Regions from separate parts of the Pseudomonas sp. FG6 genome, predicted to be linked through region 1. Evidence: predicted binding sites of a transcription regulator. Region 1 holds the regulator's gene; the other holds the start of a gene.
The links. The regulator FliA, encoded in region 1, starts transcription of late flagellar genes. The targets are predictions, from matches to a motif close to CTAAAGTTTNNNNNNNNNNNGCCGNTAA.
Positions count from the first base shown of each region.

Region 1 (4,208 bases):
GGTCCACCTGACTGGCCATGAGCACGAGCTTGAGCAAATTGCTTTCGACTTCGGTGACCAGCTGGGTCACGCGCTTGATCACCTGACCGGTCAGGTCTTGGTAGTCCTGGGCCAGCAGAATGTCGTTGAGGTTGCCGGCCACGGCGCGGTTATCGGCGCTGCTGCGCGCCAGGAAACCGTCGACCCGACGGGCCAGCTCCCGGAATTCTTCAGCACCGACTTCACGACGCATGAAACGTCCCCAGTCGGCGCTCAAGGCCTGGGCTTCTTCACCCAGGCCGTTGACCAGCGGCGTTGCGCTTTCCACCAGGTCCATGGTGCGGTTGGCCGCAGCTTCGGTCAGTCTGACCACGTAACCCAGACGCTCGGTGGCGTCAGTGATCTGCGAGACTTCCTCGGCCTGCGGCATGTGCGGGTCGATCTGGAAATTGACAATCGCGCTGTGCAGTTCACGCGTCAGCTTGCCGACTTCCAGATACAGACCGCGGTCACGGGTCTGGTTGAGCTCATGGATCATTTGAACAGCATCGCCGAAACGGCCTTTTTCAAGGCTGTCGACGAGTTCGCGGGCATGTTTTTTCAGGGTCAATTCGAAATCGCCCATTGAAGATTCGTTATGCTCCATAGCTCCCCCGTGGCGCCGTTAACCGATGCGTTCGAAGATTTTTTCGATCTTCTCTTTCAACGCCTGGGCCGTGAAGGGTTTGACCACATAGCCGTTCACACCGGCCTGGGCCGCTTCGATGATCTGCTCGCGCTTGGCTTCGGCAGTGACCATCAGCACCGGAAGGTGCTTGAGTTTGTCGTCGGCACGTACCTGGCGCAGCAAGTCGATACCGGTCATGCCAGGCATGTTCCAGTCGGTGACCAGGAAATCGAAATTGCCGCTGTGCAACATCGGGAGCGCAGTGATCCCGTCATCTGCTTCGGCCGTGTTGGTGAACCCAAGGTCACGCAACAGGTTTTTTATGATCCGCCGCATCGTTGAGAAATCATCAACGATGAGGATTTTCATGTTCTTGTCCAATTCGACCTCCAAACAGTCTTAAACGCGTCCAGCAACCTGGGCGCGCCATTTCAATCAATCCGGCACAACGCTCGACAACGGTATGGAACACGACAGACAAGGACTGGTACAGCGCACGCCAGGCCAACCTCGTTCGCAGCGCCCCAACACTGCCATCAACGCGCTCGCCACTCCCCCAAACGCCCCCGCAAGCGGGCCGCGCACTGGCTGTGTAACTGGCTGACCCGCGATTCGCTGACCCCCAGGACCTCACCGATTTCCTTGAGGTTCAGCTCTTCGTCGTAGTACAGCGCCAAGACCAGTCGCTCACGCTCCGGCAAATTGGCAATCGCATCCGCCAGCGCACTCTGGAAGCGTTCGTCTTCCAGGTCACGCGCCGGCTCCATGTGAGCACTCGCGCCATCCTCGTGCAGCCCTTCGTGTTCGCCGTCCTGCAACAGGTCGTCGAAACTGAACAGGCGACTGCCCAAGGTATCGTTCAAAATCCCGTAATAATCATCGAGACTCAATTGGAGTTCGGCCGCAACCTCATGATCTTTAGCGTCGCGCCCGGTTTTCGCTTCAATTGCACGGATCGCGTCGCTGACCATGCGGGTATTGCGGTGCACCGAACGCGGCGCCCAGTCACCCTTGCGGACCTCGTCGAGCATCGCGCCACGAATGCGGATACCGGCATAGGTCTCGAAACTGGCCCCTTTGCTCGCGTCGTATTTGCTCGAAACCTCGAGCAGGCCAATCATGCCCGCCTGGATCAGGTCCTCGACCTGCACGCTGGCCGGCAACCGGGCCAGCAAGTGATAGGCGATTCGCTTGACCAGTGGTGCGTAACGCTCGATCAACTCGTATTGGGCGTCCCGTGCCGATTTCTTGTAGAGATGGTTGTAACTGCTGGCTGTCATAACACGGGCCCTGCTGTTTGTTGCACGAGACGCTCGACGAAAAATTCCAGATGCCCGCGCGGGTTGGCCGGCAGCGGCCAGGTATCGACCTTCTGGGCGATCGCCTTGAACGCCAGTGCACATTTGGAACGTGGGAAAGCTTCATAGACGGCACGTTGCTTCTGGACGGCCTTGCGCACGCTTTCGTCGTAAGGCACTGCGCCGACGTATTGCAGGGCGACGTCCAGGAAACGGTCCGTGACCTTCGTCAGCTTGGCAAACAGGTTGCGCCCTTCCTGCGGGCTCTGCGCCATGTTGGCCAGGACTCGGAAGCGGTTCATGCCGTAGTCGCGATTCAACAGCTTGATCAGGGCGTAGGCATCGGTGATCGAGGTAGGCTCGTCGCAGACCACCAGCAGTACTTCCTGGGCCGCGCGGACGAAGCTGACCACCGAATCGCCGATGCCGGCAGCGGTGTCGATCACCAGCACATCGAGATTGTCGCCAATGTCGCTGAAGGCCTGGATCAGGCCTGCGTGCTGAGCCGGAGACAGATGAACCATGCTCTGGGTGCCAGAGGCGGCCGGCACGATGCGAATCCCGCCAGGCCCCTGCAGCAGCACGTCGCGCAGTTCACAGCGGCCCTCGATCACGTCCGCCAACGTGCGTTTGGGGGTCAGCCCCAATAGCACGTCGACGTTCGCCAGGCCCAGGTCGGCGTCCAGTAGCATGACCCGTCGGCCAAGCTCTGCCAGAGCCAGGGACAAGTTCACTGACACGTTAGTCTTGCCGACGCCACCTTTGCCGCCGGTCACCGCGATCACCTGTACGGGATGCATGCTGCCCATGTTCGTTCTTTACCTTGTCTTCTTAGACGGAGGCCACATTACTGGCTGCGCGTTCACACACGGAACAATGCATGGCAGACCATCGATGTAGGTACAAAAAATATTCATATTACCTCAGCCGACCTGTTTGGTTGGACTGTGGTAAATATCAGCGAACATGTCAGCCATGGCTTCTTCGCTGGGTTCTTCCTGCATTTGCACACTCACGGCACGACTGACCAGTTGATGACGGCGCGGCAGATGCAAATCATCCGGGATCCGCGGCCCGTCGGTCAGGTAAGCCACCGGCAGTTCATGACCGATGGCCAGGCTCAACACCTCGCCCAGGCTTGCCGTTTCGTCCAGCTTAGTCAGGATGCAGCCGGCTAGCCCGCAGCGTTTGTAGCTGTGGTAGGCGGCGGTTAGAACCTGTTTCTGGCTGGTGGTTGCCAACACGAGATAATTTTTTGACTTGATACCGCGGCCGGCCAGGCTTTCGAGCTGCATGCGCAGGGCTGGATCGCTGGCTTGCAGGCCGGCGGTATCGATCAGCACAACACGTTTGCGCAGCAACGGCTCCAGCGCCTGGGCCAGGGATTGGCCCGGATCCACATGGGTCACCGACACATTGAGGATGCGGCCCAGCGTCTTGAGTTGCTCCTGGGCACCGATGCGGAAGCTGTCCATGCTCACCAGGGCAATGCTCTGGGCACCGTACTTGAGTACATAACGGGCGGCGAGCTTGGCCAGGGTGGTGGTCTTGCCCATGCCGGCAGGGCCGACCATGGCAATCACTCCGCCCTCTTCCAGCGGCTCGACTTCCGGGGTAGCGATCATGCGCGCCAGGTGGGCCAGCAACATGCGCCAGGCCTGGCGAGGTTCTTCGATGCCGTTGATCAACGCCAGCAGGTCCCGGGACAACGGGCCGGACAGACCGATGCGTTGCAGGCGGCGCCACAGGTTGGCTTGCGCCGGCCGGCTACCTTGCAACTGGTTCCAGGCCAGGGAGCCCAACTGGACTTCCATCAGTTCGCGCAGGCTGTTGAGTTCGAAGCGCATCGAGTCCAGGGCACGCGGATCGACACCTCGGGCCGGTGCTGCAGGCTCAGGTTGCGGACGACGCGGTTCGGCCTGGACCTGCTCGACCAGGGGTTCGGCAGCCGTCAGCGGCAGGCCGGCAGTCAGCGGCTGACCGGCGAACAATTGACGATTGGTGCCCGCAGCGGCCTCGCCTTCGCTGCTGCGCAGGCTCAGTTCGGCCTGGGCGCTGGCGATGCGCGACTGGGTCTTGCGCAGCTCATCCTCGAGCTCCATGTTCGGAACACGTGGGGCCAGCGCCGACAACTTGTAATCCAGGGCCGCAGTCAACTCGACACCGCCGGCGATCCGGCGATTACCGATGATGGCGGCTTCAGCGCCCAGCTCGTCACGAACCAGCTTCATGGCCTGACGCATATCGGCGGCGAAAAAACGCTT
Region 1 is NZ_JBMDJD010000017.1:83,060-87,267, reverse strand. Features, by position in the region: gene ACODSJ_RS13490 (protein phosphatase CheZ) at 1-625, opposite strand, end outside; gene ACODSJ_RS13485 (chemotaxis response regulator CheY) at 644-1,015, opposite strand; gene fliA (RNA polymerase sigma factor FliA) at 1,183-1,926, opposite strand; gene fleN (flagellar synthesis regulator FleN) at 1,923-2,753, opposite strand; gene flhF (flagellar biosynthesis GTPase FlhF) at 2,868-4,208, opposite strand, start outside.

Region 2 (4,208 bases), on a different contig from region 1:
GCAAGCCGCTGCGTGGCTGGCTCTGGATACGCTGTACCAGCTCGCCCAACGTCTTGAGGCCCTGTTGCTCCATCAACTTGTTGAGACGGCTCGACACCAGGTACTGCTTGTTCTCACCCAGCAAGATGCCACAGGCTTTTTCCAGGAAGACCCGGAACTGTTCGAAATCTAAATTACCCGTAGACAAGATACCGCCTCTTTCATTGTGTTGACTTGCCGGGCGCACCACGCGCCCGACCTTTATTCTGCTGCCTTGATCCGCTCGACAACCCGGGACGCCAGGTCATCGGGCCGGAACTTCGCCAAGAAGTCATCGGCACCGACCTTCTTGACCATCGCCTGGTTGAAGACCCCGGACAATGACGTATGCAAGATGATGTGCAGCTTCTGCATACGCGGGTCGCTGCGGATCTCCGACGTCAGCGTGTACCCGTCCATCTCCGGCATTTCGATGTCGGAGATCATCATCAGGAACTCCTCTTCCGGCCTCTTGCCCTCGTCGACCAGCTTGCGCAGGTAATCCAGGGCTTGCCGTCCGTCGTTCAGCGCCACCACGTCGACGCCGATCGTTTGCAGGCAACGGGTCACCTGCTTGCGCGCCACCGACGAGTCATCGACGGTCAGCACCCGCATAGACACCGCCTTGTGCTGCGTTTCGGCATCCACCACACCCACGGAAATCGTTTCCGGGGTCGGCGCCACTTCGGCGAGGATTTTCTCCACGTCGATGATTTCCACCAGTTGGTTGTCGACCCGCGTCACTGCCGTCAGGTAGTGGTCGCGACCGGTGCCCTTGGGTGGTGGATGAATCTCTTCCCAGTTCATGTTGACGATGCGCTCCACCGAGCGCACCAGGAAACCCTGGGTCTTGGTGTTGTACTCGGTGATGATCACAAACGGATTGCTCTGGTCCAGCAACCCACCGGAACCGGTGGCCATCGCCAGATCGAGAATCGGAATGGTCGCACCCCGGATATTCGCCACACCGCACACAACGGGGCTGGACTTGGGCATCAGGGTCAGCTTGGGGCATTGCAGCACCTCACGGACCTTGAACACGTTGATCCCATACATTTGCTGGCCGTCAAGACGGAACAGCAACAGCTCCAGGCGATTCTGACCGACCAACTGCGTGCGCTGGTTTACCGAATCCATTACTCCCGCCATGCCCTGACTCCTACCTAACGGCTCTGTACGAAAAGCCTTGAGACTCGTTCATGCTGCGTTGAAAACAGCCTCGGAATGCTCATGTACTCCAGTACACTGCGCTTCCTCGGCTGTTTTCGCCTTGCCTGACCTTCGTCTCAAGACTTTTCGTAACGAGCCTAACGCTAATGTGTCCGACGCGCATTCATCACTAAACGGCACGGGGCTTGCTATTGAACCGGCATGAACGCACAAACGACATTTTCTCGACGCCTGACCACTCACTGCCGCCACTGGCTCGGTGCGCTGCTGGCTGTCTGTCTGTTCACCTCGGGCGGCCCTGCCCTTGCCGCGGCTCCGGTTACCTTGCCTGATCTCCTTATCGGCGTCACTCAGGGCTTTCTTGAATTCACCGTAGAAGACTACCTGGCAACCAGTCAAACCGAAGGTCGCTACGAAATCGAAGTCAACCAGCTGGACCCCCGCCTGCGCATGCCGATGTGCGACAAGGAATTGACTGCTTCGCTGGAGAGCCCGGCCACGCCCCTGGGCCGCGTCACCGTCAAGGTTCGTTGCGACAGCGCCGCGCCGTGGACCGTGTTCGTACCGGCTCAAGTGCACCTGTTCCGGGAAATTGTCACCACCACCCGTCCGCTCAAGCGGGCCGGGATCGTCGAGCCTCAGGACGTGGTGCTGCGCGAGCGGGACGTCAGCCAGATCACCCAGGGCTTCCTGACTTCCGTCGACCAGGCCATCGGGCAAAAACTTGTCCGACCAATGGTCGCCGATCAGATCGTCACCCTGGTGCACCTGGAGCAGGCCGAAGTGGTCCGCAAGGGTGATCAGGTGGTCATCACCGCCCGCAGCGGCACCCTGGCCGTGCGCATGCCGGGCGAGGCCCTGTCCAATGGCGGCATGCGTGAACAGATACGAGTAAAAAACCTTAACTCACAACGGGTTATCAAGGCGCAGGTGATGGCCCCAGGCCAGGTGGAAGTGGCCATGTAGCGATCAGATGGAAAGGGTAGAAAGCTGGCGCTTGCCCTCGCTGTTCCCTAGACTGTGCCTTATGCAAAGGCTAGCGCAGACGTGCGCACGCTCATCGAATGATGGGCCTAAAGTTATTTTGGGAATGGCCGAAAACATGGCAAGCGTCCAAATACCCAGAGGTTTTTTACCATGGTCATCGATTTCAATCGTTTAAACAGCTCTTCACCGCTGACAGGCACTACGCGTACCAGCGCCAGCAAGGAAACCGCCGAAACCGGCAAATCCGCGCCGCTGTCTACCCCGGCCGAACAGGTCAGCACCGGAGAGTCGGTACACCTCAGCAATGAGGCTCAGCAGTTGCAGAAGGTCACTGACAAGCTGCGCGATCAACCTGTCGTCGACAACGCCCGTGTGGCCGAGTTGAAAGCAGCTATCGCCGATGGCAGCTATAAAGTCGACAGCAACCGCGTAGCCAGCAAACTGCTCAACTTCGAAGCCCAGCGCTAGGCCGCCGCCGGCGCCAGGCTTTTGGACGCTTAAGACCCAAGGCCAGCCATGCACGACACGACTTTATTGCAACTGATCACCGACGACTTTGTTCCAGTGCAACAATTGCTGGAATTGCTGCAAGCCGAATCCCTGGCACTGCACGGTCGCGACATGCCCCTGCTGGAGAATATCCTGGCGCAGAAACAGGCATTGATCATCTTGCTCGACCAGCATGGCCGCAAGCGCAGCGAGATTCTCGCCAGCCTCAACCTGCCCGCCAATCACGACGGCCTCGAGCAATTGGCCAGCCAGTCGTCGATGGGGGATCAGCTGTTGTCCCAGAGCAAAGCGCTCAATGATCTGCTCGCCCAGTGCCAGGCCGCCAACGCGCGCAATGGCCAGTCGATCCAGGTCCAGCAGGCCGCCACGGCCAACCAATTGCGCATTCTCAACGGCGGGGAAATCCCTTCACTCTATGACGCCCGCGGCTCGACCGCCCGGATGGTCAAGCATCGCCCGCTCAGCCAGGCATGAAACGAACCATGCTTGCGCCCTATCAACGCGCGATACATGCTGGCAAAATGCCGGACATACGTAGTCGTTTTTTGCCTGGAGATTGACCCCCGTGTTCAATGCCTCAAACGCGGATGATACTCCGCAGCCCCCCAAGGTCCTCAGCACGCCCCTGGAAATCTCTGGCAACCTGCGGATGCTGCAAGATAGCCACGACCCGCTGATCATCACCTTTCACGAACGCAGCCAGCGCTTCCAGAGCTATCTGGTGGACGTCGATCGCGAAAACAACGCCCTCGCCCTGGACGAAATGATTCCCCGCGACGGCGAGCGTTTCCTGTTGGCGGGCGAGCCGTTCCGTGTCGAGGGTTTCCACGAGGGCGTGCGCATCGCCTGGGAAGGCAAAGGCCAACTGACCATCGATGAATCCAAGGACGGTCGCTGCTATCGCGGCGCCCTGCCCGACGAAGTGGTCTACCACCAGCGTCGCAACGCCTTCCGTGCTGCCCTGAAACTGGCGCAACTGGTGAACGTCGAGCTCGGTGGCGAGAAACTCAAGTCCCCGGTGGACGGCAAGCTGCTGGACATCTCTGCAACCGGTTGCAAACTGCGTTTCGATGGCGACATCACCGAGCGCCTGCAATTGGGCCAGGTGTACGAGCGCTTCATCGCCGCCCTGCCCTTTGGCAACATGACCGCGCCGGTCGAGCTGCGCTACCTGCACTTCGAAGAAAGGATCAACACCACGTTCGCCGGCGTGCGCTTCCACAACATCAGTGGCCTGGTACAGCGGCAGGTGGAGCGCTTCGTTTACCAGTTGCAACGCGAAGCCCGTCGCTTCGATAAAGACGACTTCTGACACCCCCATAAAAAACGGGCAGCCCTTGCGGGACTGCCCGTTTTTTTATGCCCGGTTCAAGGCTTTTCGTGGTCTGCGCCCTCAGCCTGCGCCACAGCTTCGGTTTCAGCCATGGATTCAGGGTCAGTCTCAGCGTCGAGCGGGGCCTGCATCTGTTCCTGCACCACCTGCTCATCCACCCGCGGATCGAGACACGCCACCAACGGTGAAC
Region 2 is NZ_JBMDJD010000051.1:11,283-15,490, forward strand. Features, by position in the region: gene cheR (protein-glutamate O-methyltransferase CheR) at 1-187, opposite strand, end outside; gene ACODSJ_RS22995 (chemotaxis protein CheV) at 241-1,167, opposite strand; gene flgA (flagellar basal body P-ring formation chaperone FlgA) at 1,390-2,154, shown strand; gene flgM (flagellar biosynthesis anti-sigma factor FlgM) at 2,326-2,643, shown strand; gene ACODSJ_RS23010 (flagella synthesis protein FlgN) at 2,692-3,159, shown strand; gene ACODSJ_RS23015 (flagellar brake protein) at 3,251-3,997, shown strand; gene ACODSJ_RS23020 (MFS transporter) at 4,054-4,208, opposite strand, start outside.
Region 2: flgM (flagellar biosynthesis anti-sigma factor FlgM) is a predicted target of FliA. The motif match lies at 2,262-2,289, and genes of this name have one in related genera.